One region of the Ancylobacter mangrovi genome, then DNA from elsewhere that is predicted to be linked to it. Evidence: riboswitches for the same ligand, from Rfam matches in the RefSeq annotation. Region 1 holds a riboswitch; the other holds the start of a gene.

The links. Region 1 has a riboswitch for cobalamin ahead of NVS83_RS20245 (CbtB domain-containing protein). Riboswitches for the same ligand answer to the same signal wherever they lie in the genome.
Region 2: another riboswitch for cobalamin. It lies ahead of NVS83_RS02205 (energy-coupling factor ABC transporter permease); the one in region 1 lies ahead of NVS83_RS20245 (CbtB domain-containing protein).

The regions. Positions count from the first base shown of each region.
Region 1 covers NZ_JANTHY010000010.1:35,788-46,233, reverse strand. The annotation lists gene NVS83_RS20255 (hypothetical protein) at 1-191, opposite strand, end outside; gene NVS83_RS20250 (CbtA family protein) at 200-943, opposite strand; gene NVS83_RS20245 (CbtB domain-containing protein) at 954-1,163, opposite strand; adenosylcobalamin (AdoCbl) riboswitch at 1,206-1,296, opposite strand; gene NVS83_RS20240 (histidine phosphatase family protein) at 1,369-1,950, shown strand; gene NVS83_RS23575 (hypothetical protein) at 2,184-2,288, opposite strand; gene NVS83_RS20235 (hypothetical protein) at 2,244-2,597, shown strand; gene NVS83_RS20230 (YncE family protein) at 2,978-3,925, opposite strand; gene NVS83_RS23495 (SRPBCC family protein) at 3,952-5,523, opposite strand; gene NVS83_RS20215 (hypothetical protein) at 5,537-6,055, opposite strand; gene NVS83_RS20210 (vWA domain-containing protein) at 6,121-7,230, opposite strand; gene NVS83_RS20205 (nonribosomal peptide synthetase MxaA) at 7,227-8,117, opposite strand; gene NVS83_RS20200 (DUF58 domain-containing protein) at 8,151-9,017, opposite strand; gene NVS83_RS20195 (AAA family ATPase) at 9,014-10,045, opposite strand; gene NVS83_RS20190 (methanol dehydrogenase [cytochrome c] subunit) at 10,272-10,446, opposite strand, start outside.
Region 2 covers NZ_JANTHY010000001.1:476,870-487,315, reverse strand. The annotation lists gene NVS83_RS02245 (ABC transporter ATP-binding protein) at 1-548, shown strand, start outside; gene NVS83_RS02240 (flavin reductase) at 564-1,109, shown strand; gene NVS83_RS02235 (aminotransferase class IV) at 1,163-2,116, shown strand; gene NVS83_RS02230 (winged helix-turn-helix domain-containing protein) at 2,160-2,516, opposite strand; gene msrA (peptide-methionine (S)-S-oxide reductase MsrA) at 2,648-3,355, opposite strand; gene msrB (peptide-methionine (R)-S-oxide reductase MsrB) at 3,407-3,901, opposite strand; gene NVS83_RS02215 (cytochrome-c peroxidase) at 4,044-5,183, opposite strand; gene lhpI (cis-3-hydroxy-L-proline dehydratase) at 5,263-6,996, shown strand; gene NVS83_RS02205 (energy-coupling factor ABC transporter permease) at 7,070-7,747, opposite strand; cobalamin riboswitch at 7,784-8,018, opposite strand; gene cydX (cytochrome bd-I oxidase subunit CydX) at 8,078-8,218, opposite strand; gene cydB (cytochrome d ubiquinol oxidase subunit II) at 8,233-9,390, opposite strand; gene NVS83_RS02190 (cytochrome ubiquinol oxidase subunit I) at 9,396-10,446, opposite strand, start outside.

The DNA of each region.
Region 1 (10,446 bases):
ACGACCGCCATCTCGCCATGGGTGAGGTTGGGGATCGGCAGGCCGGAAGCCTCTGAACCCGTACGCCGATGGTGGGCAGCGGCCGGCAGCGCGAGACACGCCAGCAGGGCGAGCGCGGCGCAGGCTACGACGAATGCCCGCGCCGCGGGGTGCGGATCGCGGGCACCTTCACGAAGGAACGTGGCGGCCAACACGGGCCCTAGCGACCTAGCGCGGCGGCCGGTCTCGTCCGGGAGGAGCCGGCCCCAGCACGCTCGGCAACGTAGCCGAACAGCAGGCCGAGCGTGGTCCACAGGATTGCCTGAATGCCCAGCGATGCGAGGCGGAACTGCCAGAGTAGCGTTGCCGAGAACTGCTCCGGCACTTCGTTGATGTCCGGCAGGGCGTAGTTTGCGATCACTGTCAGAACCACGAAGACGAGACAGGCGAGGATCGTCGCCTGCCAGCCGCCGTAGCGTTCCCACAGCCCGCGCGCCAGTAGGACCGCAGCCAACATGAAGGCGAGCGAGAATGCCAGCATGATGAAGTACAGCTCCGTGCGCGCGCGGATGGTTTCCGGCGAGCCGACCGAAGGCGGATTTGCCGGATATTTCAGGAATGGCACGGCGACGACGGCGATGAACGCCGCGAGCGCCAGCAGCGCCGCAGTCGCGCGCGGGCCAAGTGATCCGACCCGTCCCTGCACGAACGCGAACACCAGGGCGAACAGACCACCGATCGCGGCGCTGTAGACGACGATGCCGGTGAACAGGCCGAGGCCGGCCTGCGTCGTGCGGCTGACGAGTTCAGGTTCTGGAACCTCGCCCGCCGCGTGGCTCATCTGTTCTTCGAAGGCGATGGCGCGATCGACCTGCGGCTCGCCGAACGTCCTGGCGAAGCCGAAGGCAAGTAGACCGGCGAAGAGGCCGACGAGCATTCCCCGCAGCAGAAGAGATCTGACCATGTCCGCCTCCTCAGTGGCACGGAAAGCCGAGGAGATGACGGCCGTCATGCACGAATTCGTGCACGTACATCCCCGAAATCAGGGAGGTTGCGCCCTCTTCCGCTCCCACGAAATAGATGGCAAGCAGAAGCAGCAGGCCGCCGAAGATCGCCCATGGCAAAATCTCGCCTACCGGAATGGGCGCCGGGCGGATGTCGGGTGCAAGGCTGATATCTGACATGGTGCTCTCCCGGGATAGCGCGTCCCGCTGGATGAAAGGCTGGCTCACGGAGCGGGTCTGACTTACGTCCAGAAGAAAGACGTTCACAGCGGCGCGACCGCGCCGGAATTTCACCGGCTTCCGATCCGAGAGCAGACAACGCTATTCCGGTGATCACGTCCGTGTCAATGAAGTACCTAACGTCAGGCATTCAAGTATTCCGTTGATGTCACATCGTCTGATCCTGATCTGTCACGCAGCCACCGAGGCGACCCGGCAGGGAGCTTTCCCCCTCGACGAACCCCTCATCGAAGCAGGGATCACTGCCGCGCGCGCGGCTTCGCGGTGCCTGCCGCGTATCGGGCGCGTGCTCACCAGCCCCTCTCTGCGGGCGCGCCAGACTGCCGCGCTGCTCTGGCCTGATTCTGCCGTCCGGGAAGAACCGGAACTGGGTGATCTCGATGCCGGGCGCTGGGTCGGCCGCCGGCTGGCGGATCTGCAGGCCGAAGAACCTGAAGCGCTTCAGTCTTGGCTGCGCGATCCGGAAGTTTGTCCCCACGACGGCGAGCCGATCGCCGCACTCCGGCTGCGGACCGGACGTTGGCTGAACACATGCGCTCAGGAGCCAGGGCGGACCGCCGCGGTGACGCATGCGGCGGTGATACGTTGCGCCATGCTCCATGTCCTCGAAGCGCCGACGCAGGCGTTCTGGCGCATCGACGTCCCGCCGTTGAGCATCACCGACCTGCGGAGCGACGGCCGGCGGTGGACCCTGCGGGCCATCACCGGCGTGCGCCGGAGCGATTGAAGGCGACCAGCTTGCTCCTCGCCACGGGCGGTGGGTTATTCAGCTGCGATTGGCGCAACTTATCAACGAACCTTCCGAGCAATTTCCCGCATCGCGCGCGCGGGGTTGCCCATGACCGTCTCGCCCGGCTGAACCGATTTCGTCACTGTGGCGCCCACGGCGATGGTCGCTCCTCGCCCGATCACCAGCCAGCGATCGCGACGCCCATTCGTGATGGTCGCGCCTGCCCCCACCTACACGTCGTCCTCGACTTTGACATAGCCCGAGATCGTGGCCGATGGGCAAAGACTGCAATGGTGACCCACGATAACGTCGTGACCGAGGGAACACAGCGGCATGAGCTGGACGTTGTCGCCGATGACAGATTTGGGCCCGACATAGGAAGGCGTCGCGATGATCGTTCCGACGCCGACCTCAATCCGGGGAAAGAGCCTAGGATATATCTGACGGATGTCGAGCAGGCGCCCGCCCGCAGCCTGCACTTTGTCGGCCATGATGCGCCGGAGGGCCGGATTTCCGACGGACACGACTACATCGGGCAGCGGTGTCATTGCCTGCCAATCGTCGCACGTGATCACCGGAATGGCTTCGACGTCGAGGCCGCCGCCGTCAATATCGTCGATATAGGCAATTACCCGAGCACTTGATAGACGCCTTCCAGCATGCTGGTCATCGCCAGGGCCTGGCCCGAAGCGCCGTAGATAGCAATGTCAGGCACGGACACGTTCATTCTCCGATCGGATGCTCACGTACATTACCGGCGCCTCGCTCTAACGCATGTTTGCCTTGGAAGGTTGGACAAAATCCGAGGAGACATTCAGTCTGTCGTTCCGAAGCACCTATCGGGGCATGCTCGCTGTGGCCGGATGATTGGGCAAGTCCGGACGACGAATTCGCCACATCGGACCACGCAATCGGAGGTCCAGGTCACCCACCCCTCAAGCGGCGAGGCAGCCAACTCGGCAGTTCCATCAACGCGCCGCCCGAAGCGCTTCTGTCGGTATGGCTCCGCCTGAGGTCGGTAAGATTAAGGCAAGAGGACGATCATCCGCGGGCCGCCACCGACATCTATCGTCCGGTCGATGGCCCTGTTCTGAAGGTCGAACACGGCAACGGTATCGTCGGCCCAATTGGCCACCAGGACGGAGTTGCCGGTTGCCGCCGCGCCTTCCGGAAAGGAACCGACGCGGAGCGTGCGTTCAATGCTCAGCGAACGGCTATCGACGACGCCCAGCCGTCCGCTCTGCTGGCACGTGACAATGATCTGCCCGTCATCGGGCGTGACCGCGACACCGTACGGCATGAGATCGATCTTCACGCGGGCGAATTCCTTGCGCGCGGAGGTGTCGATGACAGAAAGGTCATTGCTTCGGACATTGGGCACATAGAGCCGCCCACCTTCACGAGAAAGCGCCAAAGCGAAGGGCGCCGTACCGACCGGAATGCTCGCGAGCCGCGCCATCGTCGAGATGTCCACCACGGTGACATCGTTGCTCTCGCGGTCCGCGACGTAGGCGAGGGCGCGCGCATCGTCGACGACGACGTGGGCCGGTGCGCGCCCGACCAGCGCGCGCCCCATCTCACGTCCGGTGGCAGCGTCGAGGCGGATCAGCACGTCCTCGTCCCAGTCGGTAACGAGCAACGTCGCCCCGCCATTCGCCACCGCCAGCCCGAATGGCTCGCCGCCGACGGCGAAGGTCGTTACCTCGCCAGAGGGAAGATCAACGCGGGAGAGCCGCCCGATATCAGGGTGGGAGACGAACAGACGGCTCCCGTCGGGCACAACGGCCAATGATGCAGGAGCGCGGGGCAGGGGGATGGTGCGCTCCACGGCGCCGCGGGTGGCATCGATGATGGCAACGGTGTTCTCCTGCTGGGAGACGACGGCGGCTCGCATTGCCGGCTCCGCCGCGGCGGCGGCGGTCTGCAGGAGCAGGACGGCGCCAGCGGCCGGGGCCAGCACCTTGATGCCCATCGCGGCCAAATGCCGAATTACCCTCGTCACTTCGCCTCGGCCTTCGCCTTGAGGCCGTCCAACCCTTGTTCGACGAACGCGTTCATGGCGGCGATGGCCGCCTCATCATTGAGCTCCTCGGGCGGATAGTTGCTCGTGTCACCCCGATAAAAGCGCGCGCTCCATGCCACCTCGCTGTTCTTTCCGGCGGGCTTCACCTCGATCGTCGAGGTGTAGAAGCTCACCGGGAATGCCTCGACATTCTCGTTCAGCAGACGCCAGGAAAGCCGGCGCTCGCCTACATCGCTTTCGTCCAGACCCTCCGTCAGCGTGCCCTTCTCGAGCGTGAGCGTGCGCTCGGCCCCCGCCGCGTCGCCCCCTGTGGCCTCGACCTTCTTCACCATCGGATGCCAATCGCCAATGCTGCCGAACGCGCTCACGATGGCCCACACGCTCTCGGGAGGCGCGGCGATTTCGACACTCTCGTCCACCTTCTGCGGCGTGGGACCGTGAGCTAGGAGCGGCGACGCGGCGAATGCCATGGCGAGGAGAACGAACAGCGTGGCGAGGACGTGTTGGCGCAGGATCATGACGGGTTTCCGGTCGTGGGTTGCGGGAATGCGTCGGCGGAACATCGGCCGGCAGACCGGAATGGCGTAGAGCGCGACAAGAGCAGCCAACGCCAGGGTCGCGGGAATGCCGGCCGTATCAACCTGCGTCTCGACCGGGCGCTCGCGCGTGGCGCGCACGATGTCGGCGGCCAGACCATGGGAGGCGTCGAGAGGCGCATAGGCGAGCCTGGTCTGGGCGGCGAGGTTCTTCAGGTGATCGGCGCGCAGGGCACTCAAGTGCTCGTTGCCGCGCGCGGCCTCCCCGCCCCAAGGAGCGTTGCGCGGATTCCAGCCTTCGCGCAGATGCGCGTCGGCCGGTGGCGGACCGCTACGATTCTCCTGGGGGACATCCATCTCCCCGTAGAAGCCGACCTCGCGTCCGTCCTCGTTGAATTTCGGGATCGGTACGGGGGTCGCGCCACCCACGCCGCCGATCAGCCCGCGCACCTTTCCCGGCTCGCCGTCGAACGCCGGGAGGTTGCCGCCCCCGAGCGGCGGCGCCTCGTGCCCGTCGGTCAGAAAGAGAAGATCGGCATCGACACCCGCGGCAAGCGCGATCGCCGAATGCACGCCACGCGCGACATAGCTGTCGCCTTCCCACGCCATGCGCCAGTCGAGCGCGGCGACGGCCCCGTCCAGCGCGCTAAAATTGCCGCAGATCTCCACGGGCTCGAACAGCAGAAAGCTGCGCCGCTCCGTAAAGATGCCGAGCCCGAGCCGGGAGCCGCAGGGCAGGTCGGCGAGAAGCGCGCGCAGGCTTCTCCTGGCGACCTCGAGGCGCGAGGCCGATCGCCCCTCCAGCACGTAGTCGCGCACATTCATGCTGCCGGTGACGTCCACGATCGCGAGCACGTCGCGCACTGGACGCGTTATGGCCACCCGCGGCGCGACGAGCGCGGCGGCAAGGGCGGCGAGCGCCAGGCCCAACAGCAGCGCCCGCCAGCGGCGGGCCAAGGCGCTCCAAATCGCGCGCGCCGGCAGCCCGCCGATGGGAAGGTGCCGATTCATGGCAGCCCCCGATTCATGGCAGCCCCCTTGGAAGACCGGGGAGATCGGTCCAGAGCCGCTTGGTCGCTTCGGGCGGCAGTTCCTCGCCGGACACCTCGATCTGCGGGAAGTCGCGTACCAGCCTCATGGTGATGTCGAGATTATATTTGGCATCCCAGAAAGCCGGGTCGCGACCGAGCGCGCGCCGATAGCCCTCCTTGGCGAGGCGCACCAGCGGGATTGCCGGGTCTATGTCGTTGACCGCGAGATGGTCGAGCGCCGCGCGAAGCCGTGCATTTGCGAGATCGTAGAGCGCGGCCGAGGCGAGCCGCGAGTCGTCGCCGGCCGCGAGCCGGGTGGCGATGGGCTGTGCCTCGTCGAACCGCTCGCGAAACGTCAGGAAGTGCAGCCGCGCGAACTGCACCTCCGCAGCCGCCTTCGCATCGACGTCCACGTCCCGGCCGGCGGCCATCATCGCGATGAGCTGGTTGGCCGCCCGCCGGTCCAGCAGTCGCGCGCCCTGCCAGACGGCGAGCACGAGCCCGGAAAGCATCAGGAAAACCGCGAGGAGCGGAATGACCCGGCGGGCGTTGGACGAGATAACGCGCCACGAACCCCTCATGCCGCGCGCCTCGCTTCAACTGGGCGCGCCACGCGCGAAGCTCGTTTCTCGCGCACTGTCTCCGGAGTCCGCCGGTCAAGACGTCGTTCCGCGAGCTTGGCGACGAGAAGGCCGGCGACGCACAGGCCGGCGAAGGCGAACGCCGCACGTGCGAGATCGCGCCGCGGCACCGTTTCCTCATAGACGATCGGTCGGGTCTCCTGCCGGTCGATCTCGTCGATGGCCTGCTCCACCGCCTGCGGATCGCCGGCCTCGAAGGCGCGGTACGGCACGCCGAGACTCTCCAGAAACAGATGCAGGTGTCGCTCGGGATGAGCCTGAGGCGTGTCTTCTCCCTGAGGCGGCTTTTCAAATATCCCCGCCGCGCCGCGCGAGCGCAGGAACAGCCAATAGATGTGGACCGGGGTGCGCGCCACGCCGTCGCGCAGGGCGTCCTGCACACGGCGGTCGATCAGCCCCGCGCCGTCGGATACGAGCACGACGGCGCGCGAGGCCTCGCTGGTGTCGTCGGCGAAGCTCGACAAAGCGAGGGCAAGCCCTCTTCCGACATCCGTGAAGGCAAGGCCCGGCCGGTCGATGGCGGCGATCGCGCCCTCCACCGCGGCGTGATGGTCGGTCAGCGGCAGGACCGACATCGGAGACGTGGAGAACGCCGCGACGCCGATCCGGTCGAGCGGGCGACGCTGGACGAACGCCGTGAGCAAGCGCTTGGCGGCCGCCGATTTCGATTCCTGGTCGCCGCTCGGGGCACGGCCGGCGAAATTGTTGTCCATGCTGGACGAGCGATCGAGCAGCAGGACGAGATGGGCGCCGGTGCCCACCCGCGATACGCGCTCGGCACGCCGGTGCAGCCCGGCAAGCCCCAGCAGGATCGCCACGATGGCGAGTGCCCCGGCCAGGCGGAGGGCGACCGCCATGGCGCGCGAGACGGCGTCAGGCGGTACGAGCGCCGAAGAGGGCACCCCACCACCCGCGAGAACGCTGACGCAAAGAGGTAGAAGCGCGAGCGGGAGCGCCAGCAGCATCAGCGGATGGTCGAGCGCGAGGCCGGCGGGGAGCGCTATCTTGGCAAGGTGTGCGGTGAAGGAGACGTCGAGCGGGTTCATGCGGCCTCCCGCTCGATCGCGCGCAGGTCCCGGGCGAGGACGGTGAGTTGCTGGACCGGCAGTTCGCTCTGCGCCCCAGCCAGGTCGGCGGCGAAGAAGATGCGCCGTGATGCACCGAACAGACGATCTATGTCGCCCTTCGCCGCGCGGTAGCGCGGATGGTTCTCGAAGAAGGCCGGCAGGTCCTCGGCGAAGACGCTTCGCCCGGCGGTGGCATCGAAAGCCCGATGCAGCGCCATCAGGGCGGCGGCGTAGCCCGGCGGCGATTGGGCGAGGGCTCCCCGCACCGTCCGCACCGCGCGCAGGAAAGGCCGGTCGCGTCGCGCATGGAAGGGCCACCAGCCGCGCTGCCGCGCGATCGGCACGGCGCCGATCAGCGCCAGGACAAGGCCGGCCGCCACCCATGACAGCTCGCGTCGGGTCGGGATCGGATGGGGAGCGATGTCGGGACGCGGCACCATGGCTTCGCCGCCGCCACCGGACACCTCGCGCAGCGGCGACATGACGAAGGACCAGGCGGGCACGGCGAGTTCCATCCGCCTCTCTTCGCCAATGGCGGCGAACGGCAACGGTGGAATGGCGAGGCGCCGGGGCTGCAGCGGCGCGTAGAAGGTCTGGTAGACGAGGTCGAGCGTGTAACGGCGGGCGCCGTCGCGCATACCGTGGTCCGTCAGGCGAACTTCATCGAGGTCGAGCCAGTAGTCGATCGCGCGCGGCTGCGGCAGCGAGGCGGGATCGAGCATCAGCGCCGGATCGAGGGCGATGTCGGCGCTGAGCGCGATCGTGTCGCCGATGACGTAGCCGAAGGAACGCGGCGCGTAGAGAGTGACCACGTCCTCCTGCGCCGCCGATGGTCCTGTCCTTGCCAGGACGGTGACAACCAGCACGAGAGCGGGCAGGAATCGCCGGGTTGCCATGGCTCAGCCTGCCATCAGCCGGCGCGCCAGCGCTTCGGTGTCCAACCGGTCGACGAGATCGAAGCTGCGGCACCCTCGCTGGCGGAATAGTTCCTCCAGCGCCTGCCTGCGCGCACGAGACACCTCCAGCCAGCGGGTACGCAGCGATGGACGCATGAGCACGAGGCGGTGTGCGCGGGTCTCCAGATCGACCGTCTCGATCAGGCCCCAGCGCGGCAGTCCCTCCTCCACGGCGCTATGGCGCGCCACCACCGGTACCACGTCATGGCGCCAGAGCCGGTCAAGCAGGGCCGCGACGCGTGCGCGGGGCATCAGGAAATCGGAGACGAGGAAGACCAGCGAACGCCTTGCCGGCAATCGCCGGGCGGCTTCGAGAAGACCTTCCGTTCCCTCTCCTTCCATCCGCGCGCCCTCGAGCAGGCGGCGCACCTCATCCTCGATGCCCGCCCGGCGCGTGAAGGGCAGATGGACATCCTCGCGCATCCGCGCATCGCAGCCGAACAGCGCGAAGCTGTCGCCGCTGCGCCGGGCCGAAAGGGCGATCAGTGCGCCCAGTCGGGCGACCTGTTCCGCGACCGCCCCGCCAAATCCCATCGAGCCCGACAGGTCGATCAGCATCGCCACCGGCACCGAACGGCGCGGGGCGAATTCACGGACCCTCAGATCCTGGAACGGGTCGCGCAGCGACGCACGCAGGTCGATCCGGCGCGGATCGGAGCGGCGCAGCAGCGAAACGTGGCGGCGAAACTCGCCTTCCACGCCTTCACCGGGACCGGGATGAGCACCGGGAAAGACGCTTTCCGGCCGCCAGCGCAATCGGTAGGGGATGGGTTGAAGCGCCGTATCGCCGATCTTCGTACCTGCAGTCATGGCGCCGGCACCCGCATGAACAGCTCCGCGATCAGAACCGCGACGATGCGCTCGCGGTCGATCTCGTAGACCGGGTCGACGAATATCCGGTGCGCCACGACCTCGGGGAAGACGGCACGCACATCCTCCGGCACGATCATGTCGCGCCCTTCGAGCCAGGCACGAACGCGAGCCGCCCGGATGAGATAGGACAGGCCGCGCGGGCTGGCGCCTCCCAGCACGAGACGCTCCATATCAACCCCCGCGACGTCTATGCCGGCGGCGGCCGGATCGCGCACGGCCTCCCAAAGCGCCAACACATAGGTTTCGAGCGCCGGGCTCGCGCCGACGCCGGTCTGGATGGCACGGGCTACGATCTCCAGCGCATCGAGGTCGAACAGGCCGGGCTCCACATCCCTCAGCAGTTCATCCACGTCGTGAAAGCGCGGATCGAAGACGAGCTGGCGGCGCGCTGCCCGCTCCGCCGGCATCGCGACCTGCACTTCCATCAGGAAGCGGTCGCGCGCGGCGGCGGGAAGCTCGAATGTCTCCTCGCGCTCCACCCGGTTCCGGTCGGCGAAGACCTGGACGTGGGGGAAGCGAAAGTCGCGGTTGAAGGCCGTCACTGAGCGCTCGGCCATGAGGCGCAGCAGCAGTGAATGCACCTGCGGGCGGGCGCGATTGATCTCGTTGAAGAAGAACACGGAGAGGTCCTCGCCCTGCTTCAGCAGAGGGCCGGGCTCGATCCGCGGCTTGCCGTCCTCACCCAGATGGGCGTGGTAGACGAGATCGGCGGGCATTAGGTCGATCGTGCCCTCGATGCGCTCGAACGCGCCGCCGATCGCGCGTGCCATGGCTCGCAGAAGCGTGGTCTTGCCCACGCCGACATCACCTTCGAGCAGCACATGGCCGCGCGCGAAGGTGGCGATGGTGAGCAGCCGGATGATCCGCTCCTGGCCGAGCACGACCTTGGCGATCTCGCCTTCGAACTTCAGCGCGCTACTGCGCCAGTCCGACAGCAGGGCATCCGTCTCGCGAACGAGGCGCATCGCGAAGCCTTTCTGAAGACAGCGGCATGACTCGCCCTCACGGCGTTTCCGCCGGGCTCTCGCCGTCTGCCGGAAAAGACGCGGTCGACACCGGGCGGACTCTCCGCTCCGTGTCGACCGCGCCAGTTGCCCACACGCCGGACGGTATGCCCGGAGGATCGCGGGGCGGACAGGAGATTGACGTCCGCCCGCAAGTGGGTTCTCGAAAGCCGTGAGACGGGAGCGTTCAGTTCGCGCTCGGTATCTTCTTGGTGTCGTAGACGAACTGGCCGGTCTTCTTAAAGTTCGCGACGCGCTCCGCGTTGCGCGCCTCCATCCCCTGGATGGATTCCTGCTGCTTGTTCAGTTCCTTCGGATTGTGCTTGGGATCGTATTTCGAGCCCGCGACCTTTTCCGGATAG
Region 2 (10,446 bases), on a different contig from region 1:
AGCGCCTCCAGCGCGCGCTCGGCGCGACGGTGATCTACGTCACCCACGACCAGCAGGAGGCCGCCTTCCTCGCCGACCGGCTGGCGGTGATGCGCGCGGGCATGCTCGAGCAGATCGGCACGCCGCGCCAGCTCTACGAGATGCCCGGCACCCATTTCGTCGCCAGCTTCCTCGGCGAGGCGAGCCTGCTGCCGGTGGAGGAATTGCTCGCCCGCGACGGGCGCGAGGTGCGGGTGCGCACGCCCGGCGGGCTCGTCATCCGCGCGCTGGCGCCAAGCCGGGTGAGCGAGCGCCGCGCGGTGTGCCTGCGGCCGGAGAACATCGTCCTCGGCCCGGCGGCGCGCGAGCGCGACAACCACTTCCTCGGCGTGGTCGAGGAGGCCGTCTTCACCACCGGCTCGCTGCGCTACCGCGTGCGCCTGCCCGGCAGCGACAGCGTGCTCACCGTGCGCGTGCCCTCCCATCCCGGCATCGAGCTGCTCGCGCCCGGCAGCAGCGTGGATGTCGGATGGGACGCGACCATGGCGGTCACCATCGCCGACGACTGACCCGGAAATCCCCGCATGCACCAGCCGACGACCCGCATGATCCCCGCCCCCGCGCTCGCCGATCTCGACGCCCGAAGCTTCAGGAACGGCATGGCGCGGCTCGCGGCCGCCGTAAACATCATCACCACCATCCGCGACGGCGAGCCCTACGGCTTCACTGCCTCGGCCGTGTGCAGCGTCACCGACACGCCGCCCACGCTGCTCGTCTGCGTGAACCGGACCAACCGCACCCATCCCGTCATCGCCGCGAGCCGCATCCTGTGCGTGAACACGCTGTCCGGCCCGCATGAGGAGCTGTCCATGGCCTTCGCCGGCGGGGCCAGCACGGCCAGCATGGCCGAGCGCTTCCGCCACGGCGAATGGACCACGCTCGCGACCGGCGCCCCTGTCCTCGCTGACGCAGCCGTCGCCTTCGACTGCCGGGTCAAGGCGTTTCACGAGGTCGGCACGCATGACGTGCTGATCTGCGAGGTGCTGGCGCTGCATGAGGGTTCCTCCGGCGAGGGCGCCGCCGCGCAGGGGCTGGTCTATTTCGACCGCCGCTTCCACCGGCTGGCGTGACCGCCCGCCCGACCCAACCGACCCACGCCGCAAGGAGCCGTCCGGTGAGTGCCATGAGCTGCGTCTTCGAGGGTTACGAGCGGCGCCTCGAAGCGCTGAAGTCCAGCCCCGGCCCGTTCGCCGAGGGTATCGCCTATGTCGGCGGCGAGCTGGTGCCGGTGGCCGAGGCCCGCATCCCGCTGATGGACCAGGGCTTCCTGCACTCCGACCTGACCTATGACGTGCCGGCGATCTGGGACGGGCGCTTCTTCCGCCTCGACGACCATCTCGACCGGCTGGAGAGGGGCTGCGCCCGGCTGAAGCTGCACTGCCCGCTCGACCGGGCGACGCTCACCGCGACGCTGGTGGAGATGGCGGCGCGAAGCGGCATACGCGACGCCTATGTCTGCATCATCGTGACGCGCGGCCTGAAATATGTCCGCGGCAACCGGGCCGAGGACCTCGTCAACTGCCTCTACATGTATCTCGTACCCTATGTTTGGGTGGTGCCACCGGAGATGCAGAAGACCGGCGCGAGCGCGGTGGTCACCCGCACGGTGCGGCGCGTGCCGCCCGGCGCCATCGACCCGACGGTGAAGAACCTGCAATGGGGTGACTTCATCCGCGGCCTGTTCGAGGCGCGCGAGCGCGACGCGGTCTACCCGATCCTGCCGGACGGCGACGGCAACATCACCGAGGGCGCCGGCTACAACATCGTGCTGATCAAGGATGGCGTGCTGCACACGCCCGATCGCGGCGTGCTCGAAGGCGTGACGCGCCGGACGGTGATGGAGATCGCCGCCGCGAGGGGAATCGAGGTCCGGCTCGCACCGGTGCCGGTCGAGCTCGCCTATTCGTGCGACGAGATGTTCTTCTGCACCACGGCGGGCGGCGTCATGCCGGTCACCCGGCTCGACGGCGCACCAGTCGGCGGCGGGCAGGTCGGGCCGGTCACGCGCACCATCTGGGAGGCCTACTGGGATCTGCACCGGGACCCGGAGCTGAGCTTCGCCGTCGATTACGGGTGAGCGCTGGCGCTCGTCGATGCGTGACGGGCGCCGCCAGCCGGGGTCATTCGCCCTCCGCCGGCCGTTCCGCGGCTCGCGCCTGCAGCGCGTCGAGATGGGGCCTCGCGGTGGCGGCGGTGATCTCCTCGATGAGGCGATAGCGCGCGACCAGTTCCTGGCCGAAGGGAGTGAGCTTCGCCCCTCCCCCATGCCGGCCGCCGGTCTGCGAGACGACCACCGGCTGGCCGAAGATCCGCCCGAGCTCGTCGACGAGATCCCAGGCCCGGCGATAGGACATCTTCAGCGCCCGCCCGGCGGCCGAGATCGAGCCGGTGCGGGCGATGGCCTCGAGCAGCTCGATCTTGCCGGGGCCGACGCGGCCCTTCGGCTCGAGGTCAATGCGGATCGAAAGAACGGCCATTTCCCGTCGCGTCCCGCCGGCGGTTCATCGGGTCCGTTCATCTTCTCGCATCAGGGGCAGGCCCGCACAACCCGGCCGCGCAACGACGTGACGGCGCCTCCGCCCGTCGCCGGCAGGAACGCGCCGCGCCGCTACTGGCCGAGCCCGCTCTCGGCCACCAGCACGGGCTTGGCGCGATAGGCTTGAGGGTAGAGCCGCTTCAGATTCTCGATCTTCGGCAGGTCGTTGATGACGATGTAGGGATAGGTCGGATTCCGGGTCAGGAAGTCCTGATGGTACCCCTCCGCCGGGTAGAAGGCGCGGCCGGGCTCGATCCTGGTGGCGATCGGCCGGTCATAGACCTTCGCCGCGTCGAGCTGGACGATATAGGCCTTGGCGATGCGCGCCTGCTCGTCGCTGGTCGGGAACACGGCCGAGCGGTACTGCGTGCCGTGGTCCGGCCCCTGCCGGTTGAGCTGGGTCGGATCATGGGCGACGGAGAAGTAGATCTGCAGGATCCGGCCATAGGAGATGCGGTGCGGGTCGAAGGTCACCTGCACGGACTCCGCGTGGCCGGTGCTGCCGCTGCTCACGGTCTCGTAGCTGGCGCTGGGCGCCGAGCCGCCGGCATAGCCGGAGACCGCGCTGGTCACGCCGTCGACATGCTGGAACACGCCCTGCACGCCCCAGAAGCAGCCACCCGCGAGCACGGCGACCTCGCGACTGGAGGCGGCGGCCTCGTCGACCGCCGGCGCGGGAATGGCGATACCCTCCTGCGCCGAGGAGGACGAGGAATCGAAGGCGAAGGCGGCAAGGGCGAGCAGCGCCGCGCCGGCCAGGACGAGGGGAGCGGATTTCATCGGGTTTCTCCGGGATTCGGATGCGACGAAGGGGCGGGAGGCATCGCCCCCTCACCCGACCATCGGCTTGAAGGTCATGGCGACCCCGTTCATGCAGTAGCGCAGGCCCGTGGGCTTCGGCCCGTCCTCGAACACGTGGCCGAGATGCCCGCCGCAATGCGCGCAGAGCACCTCCGTGCGCAGCATGGCGAAGGAGAAGTCGCGGCGCTCGCTGACCGCGCCGTCCAGCGGCTTCCAGAAGCTCGGCCAGCCGGTGCCGCTGTCGAACTTGGTGTCGGAGGAGAACAGGTCGCTTTCGCAGCCGGCGCAGGCGAAGACGCCGGGCCGGTGCTCGTCGTTGAGCGGGCTGGAGAAGGGCCGCTCGGTGGCCGCGCGCCGCAGCACCGCATATTGCGAAGGGGTCAGACGCTGGCGCCATTCGGCATCGGTGTGGGTCACCGGAAACGGCGCCTTGGCCGTCTCCGCCCGCGCGCCTTGCCCGTAGCGCAGCGCGAGAGCGCCGAGCGCGGCGAGGCCGGAGAATGTGAGGAGACGTCGTGTCATCATGCGCGTGCTCCGCTGAAGGGGCATCGCCACCCGGGTCACGGGAGGCGCTCCCCTCCTCTACGCGTCGCAAGGTTACATCGTTACAGGCGGCCCGCGTGTCACGGCTCGGTGTGCGGGCGAGCGTCCGGCCGGCGCCGCCTCGCTACTCGCCGAGCAGCGGCTCGTAGCGCGCGTCGGTCAGCGTCTTGAGGAAGGCGACCAGCGCGTTGATGCGCCGGTCGTCGAGCGCCGGGCCGGTCTCCAGCTCCTTCATCGACAGCGTGCCGGCGACCTCCGGCGGGTCCCACTCGCGTCCCGTCTCGGGGTCGATCTGCCGCTTGGGAGAGGAGGAATTGTACTTGTTGTAGAAGAGGATGACGGTCCTCAGGTCCTTGAAGACGCCATTGTGCATGTAGGGCGCCGTCACCGCCACGTTGCGCAGGGTCGGCACCTTGAACTGGCCATCATGGGCCGGGTCCGTCACGTCCTCGCGCGCCAGCAGGCCGTGGTCGAGCGGAGCCTCCAGCTCGGGATTGCGCGGCACGCCGATATTGTGGAAGCGATAATCGGTGAAGGTCTCGTCCCTGCCGCCGGAAGGGTGCAGCTTGTGGCACTGGCCGCAACTCGTGAACTGGTTGGAGAAGAACAGCACCCGGCCGAGTTCTTCCTGCGGGGTCATCTTGTATTCGCCGCGCAGGTAGCGGTCATATCTGGAATCGAAGGGCGAGACGGCGGGGCTGCGCTCATAGGCCGCCAGCGCCTCGGTCAGGGCGGCGAAGGCGCGCTCGTCGCTGTCGAACACGTCCGGCCCGAACTGCTTGCGGAAGGCCTCGAGATAGGCCGGCTTCTCCTTCAGCCGGGCGACCACGCTCGCCCGGTCGGGCATCGCCATCTCGATCGGGTTGAGCAGCGGCTGGCCGGCCTGGTCCTCCAGCGTGTCGGCGCGCCCGTCATGGAACTGGCCGCCGACATAATGCCCTTCGCTGTCCTTGCCGAAGCGCGGGCTGAAGGTGGCATAGCTGACCGTGGGCGCATTGCGCACGCCAAGCGAGGTGCCGTCGTCGCCGATCGAGACCGGCCCGCCGCGCGGATCGGCGAAGCCGGTCGAAGGGTCGTGGCAGGTGGCGCAGGACTGCGTGCGCTCGCGCGAGAGGTCGGTGTCGAAGAACAGCGTCTCGCCGAGCTTCTCCAGACCGGGCGCGTCGGCCGAACGGTCCTGCGCACCCGCGACCGCCAGCAGGCCCGCGAGCATGGAGGTCGCGACGGCGAGGGGAAAGGCGGCCTTCATCATGCCCGCGAACATAATACCGATCGGCGGCGATTTTCAGGCGATGCGACGCGATGAAGCACTATAGTGATTTGAAATATCGAAGGATTCCAAAGTGCGACTGACGGGCAGACAGATCGTCGAGGGCCATGCCGGCGGGCCGGTCGTCGCCGCGCCCGTGCCGCTGTCGTTCTGGGGCGGCGTCGACCCGCAGACCGGCATCGTGGTCGACCGCTACCACCCGCTGCACGGCCGCAGCCTCGCCGGCACCGTGCTCGTCATGCCCGGCAGCCGGGGCTCGTGCACGGGCAGCAGCGTCGCGTTGCAGCTCCTCATGAACGGGCGTGCGCCGGCGGCCTTCGTCTTCACCGAGGAAGAGGAGATCGTCACCCTCGGCGTCATCATCGCCCGCAGGATGTTCGGGGTTTCGGTGCCGGTGCTGCGGCTCGCCGGCGACGACATGGCGCGGCTCGCCGAGGCCGGACGGGCCGAGATTTCCGGCGACACGCTCATCGCCGAAGGCGCGCCCGCCGCCGCGCATCGTGACGCCCCGGCGGGACGCGCGGCGACGGCGCTGAGCCCCGCCGACCGCGCCATGCTGCGCGGCGAGCACGGGGAGGCCACCCGCTTCGCCATGGAGGTGGTGGTGGAGATGGCGGGGCTCTACGGCGCGCGCGAGCTGATCGACGTCACCCGCGCCCATATCGACGGCTGCATCTACACGGGCGAGGCGAGCCTGCGCTTCGCCGAAAGGCTGCGCGATCTCGGCGCACGGGTGCGCGTGCCGACGACGCTGAACGCCGTCTCGGTCGACGGGCGGCGCTGGCGCGCACTGGGGGTCGACGCCAGCCTCGGCGAACCGGCCTGGCGGCTGGCCGAGGCCTATCTCGCCATGGGCGCGCGGACGAGCTTCACCTGCGCGCCCTATCTGCTCGACGCGCCGCCCGCCCTCGGCGAGCAGATCGTCTGGGCCGAATCCAACGCCGTCGCCTATGCGAACAGCGTGCTCGGCGCGCGGACGATGAAATATCCCGACTATCTCGACATATGCGTCGCCATCACCGGCCGGGCGCCGCTGGCGGGCTGCCATCTCGACGCCGGAAGGCGCCCCGCCGTGGCGATCGAGGTGGCGCCTATTTCGGCGCCCAACGATGCCTTCTTCGCGCTGCTCGGCCATCATCTGGGCGAAATGTCGCCGGAGGCGATCCCGCTTGTGCTCGGGCTGGAGGACGCGGCGATGACGGACGACGACCTCAAGGCCTTCGCCGCCGCCTTCGCCACCACCTCGGGCGCGCCGATGTTCCACATCGCCGGCATCACACCCGAAGCGCGGGAAATCGCCGCCGCGCACGCGCTGGCGGAAACGCTGCCGAGGCTCTCGGTCTCGCGCGCAGACCTTGCCGAAAGCTGGCGGCGCATCAATGGCGAGGAGGGTGCGGGCGAGGAGGGCGCGGCCCGCATCGACCTCGTCGCGCTCGGCAACCCGCATTTTTCCTTCACCGAGATCGAACGCCTCGCGGCCCTATGCGCCGGCCGGCGGAAAGCGGCTGATGTTGCGCTCGTCGTCACCTGCGGACGGGACGTTTTTGCCCGCGCGCAGGCGGCGGGGCTGACGGCGGCGCTTGAGCGCTTCGGCGTCTCCTTCGTCAACGACACCTGCTGGTGCATGATCGGCGAGCCGGTCATCCCGCCTGCGGCTCGCGCCATCCTCACCAGCTCGGGCAAATACGCCCATTACGGCCCCGGCCTTTCCGGGCGCCGCGTGATGCTGGGAAGCCTCACCCAATGCGTGGAGGCGGCCTCTACCGGGATATTCGACACCGCTCTGCCCGGCTGGCTGGCGGGCTGAGTCCGCGCGCATGAAAAAGCCCGGGAGGCCGCAAGGCTCCCGGGCTCGAACCGCACCGCAGATGGGCCGGCCGTCAGGCCGGGTCGTAGAGCCGGCGCTCGAGCAGCGCGCTACCCTTCAGACCGTTGAGCGCCTTGGCGCCGGCGAGCACGGCGAGGTCGACCAGCGGCTCGATGATGATCACCAGCATATAGGCGCCGCCGAAGGAGGCAATCGAGGCCGCGTTGGCGAGCGTGAAACCCTGGCCGTAGAAGGCCCAGAACGCCACCCAGACGACAATGCCCGCCTGGTAGGTGGTGGAGAGCGCCAGCGCCTGCCGGTACTTCAGCTCCACATAGGGCGTGCCCGGCGCGATGATGCGATGCGCGAGCCCGGTCAGCGCGAACAGCGGCACCAGCAGCGTAGTGACGTTCATGCCGTATTGCGGCAGGTCGAACGGGGCGAAGAACAGCCCCTGGATCAGCAGGCCGAGCGCGAGGCCGATCGCGGCCGGCGCAAGACCGAAGATCAGGAACAGCGTCGAGCCGAGGATGAGGTGCACCTCGGACACGCCGACCGGATAATGCGGCAGAATCTCGAAGAACGAGAATACGAGCGCGGTAGTCGCCGCGCTGCGCACCAGCAGCGAGCCCAGGCCGCGCTCGCGCACCGCCTCATAGGCGGTCTTGAGCGCATAGGTGCCCGCGCCGGCGGCGGTCACGTAGCTGAGCCAGATCTTTCCTTCGGCGACGAGGCCGGGTTCGATATGCATGGGATGCTCCTTTGCCGCCTCTCCCGGCGGCGTGAGGGTGGACGCTCATGCATGGCCGGTCTCCTGACTCGCGGGTCACGGCTGCCTTCCGCCTTCCCGGAGCCATCCTCGCGGATGGCATCCAGTGGCATCGTGGAAGGCCGCTCGCCGCTCACAGTCGCGGGGGCGGTCGGGGCTGGGGCGATCGGCCTTGCGGCGCTCTCGCCCTTCCCCGTTCCCGTTTCATCCGGGCGAGTCACCCCGCCCGGACACCATGCACGCCCTCAGCACGCACCCAAGGGCACGGGCCTGTCAAGCAGGGCCGACGCCGCGAGAGGTGCGGCGGCGACGTCAGTGCCGGCCGCGCACCGGCACCGGCGCGGGCTGCGCCTTGGTGCGGGCGACGTCGTCCATCAGCTCGTACCACATGGCGTTGAGCACCGCGAAGGCGGCGGCCAGCGGCAGGCCGAGCAGCCAGGCGAAGTACCACATGATCGGTCTCCTTCTCAGTAGGCGTGGCTGTTGTCGCGCTGGATCTCGGCCGTATCGACCTTGCCCCACAGCACCCGGTAGACCCAGGTGGTGTAGGCGATGATGATCGGCATGAAGATCACGGTGCAGACCAGCATGATGAACAGGGTGAGATGGCTCGACGAGGCGTCCCACACGGTGAGGCTGGAGCGCGGGTCGACTGTCGAGGGCAGGATGAAGGGGAACATCGACACCCCCACCGTCGAGATGATGCCGAAGATCGACACCGTGCTCGCCAGCAGCGCTGTGAACTCGGCCCGGGTGCGCAGCAGGATCAGGCTCGCCAGCGCGCCGAGGATGCCGAGCGCAGGCCCCGCCATCATCCAGGGATGGGCAGCGTAGTTGGCGAACCATGCGCCCGGCGCGATCTCCACCGTCTTGGCCAGCGGGTTGGACGGGCCGTCGGGGACGAGCGCGCTGGTGATGCGGTAGCCGTCGACGCCGAAATAGAGCCAAAGCCCGCCGAGCACGAACAGCACCAGCGTCGCCAGCGCCGCGTAGCTGCCGATGGCCCGCGCGCGACGGTCGACATTGCCCTGCGTCTTCAGCGCCAGCCAGCCGGCACCGTGCATCACCACCATCGCCACCGAGAGCAGGCCGCACAGCAGGCCGTAGGGGTTCAGCAGCTCGAACAGCGTGGTGCCGTCATAGAAGATGCGCAGGTCGCCGTTCAGGTGGAAGGGCACGCCCTGCAGCACGTTGCCGACCGCGACCCCCATCACCAGCGCCGGCACCAGCCCGCCGACGAACAGCGCCCAGTCCCACGCCGTGCGCCACATCGAGCCCTCGCGCTTCGAGCGGTACTTGAAGCCGACCGGGCGCAGGATGAGCGCGAACAGGATCGCGAACATGGCGAGGTAGAAGCCGGAGAAGGACACCGCGTAGAGCGGCGGCCAGGCGGCGAAGATCGCGCCGCCGCCGAGGATCAGCCACACCTGGTTGCCTTCCCAGGTCGGGCCGATGGCGTTGATGACGACGCGCCGTTCGAGGTCGGTCTGCGCGACGAAGGGCAACAGGATGTCGGTGCCGAGGTCGAAGCCGTCCATGACGGCGAAGCCGATCAGCAGCACGCCGAGCAGCAGCCACCAGATGACGCGCAGGACGTCGTAGTCGATGAGCGTGTGGAGGATCATGGTTCCTACTCCGCGGCGACGAGGTGAGCGGGGATGAGTTCGGCGTCAGGCTCGTCGTCCGGCTCCGGTCCCTGTCGGATGGCGCGCACCATCAGCGTCATCTCGATGATGATCAGCACGGTGTAGATCAGCGCGAAGCCGACGATCGTGGTGAGCACGGTCGCCGCGCCGAGGCTCGACACCGCGGCGGCGGTGGGCAGCACGCCCTCGATGATCCAGGGCTGGCGGCCGAATTCCGCCACCACCCAGCCGAGCTCGACGGCGACCCAGGGCAGCGGGATTGCGATCACCGCCACCCACAGCAGCGGCCGGTAGCGGTCCAGCATCCGCCGCGCCGACAGGAAGAAGAACACCGAGGTCAGCGCGATGAAGGACAGGCCGAGGCCGACCATGATGCGGAACGACCAGAACAGGGTCGGCACGCTCGGCACCGTGTCCCAGGCCGCCTGCGCGATCTGCTCGGGCGTCGCGGCGCGCGGATCGTCGACGTAGCGCTTGAGCAGCAGCGCGTAGCCGAGGTCGGTGCCGTGGTCCTCGAAGGCCTGGCGCACATCCGGCGGGATGGCGGCGTCCGAGCCGGCGGCGCGGATCTTCTGCAGCGCATCGAAGGCGATCACCCCGCTCTTGATCCGGTCCTGCGCATGGCCGACGAGCTCGTTGATGCCCGGCACCACCGTGTCGAGCGAGCGGGTGGCGATCAGGCCCAGCACCCAGGGAACGCGCACCGCGAAATGGGTCTCGCGGTCGGTCTGGCTCGGCAGGCCGAACAGGGTGAAGGCGGCCGGCGCTGGCTCGGTCTCCCACATCGCCTCCATGGCGGCGAGCTTCATCTTCTGATGCTCGGTGGTGAGGTAGCCGCTCTCGTCGCCCAGCACGACGACCGACAGCGAGGCGGCTAGGCCGAACGAGGCGGCGACCGTCATCGAGCGCTTGGCGATCTCGATGTGCCGGCCCTTCAGCAGGTACCAGGCGGCGACGCCGAGCACGAAGACCGAGGCCGTGACGTAGCCGGCCGAGACCGTGTGCACGAACTTCGCCTGCGCCACCGGGTTTGTG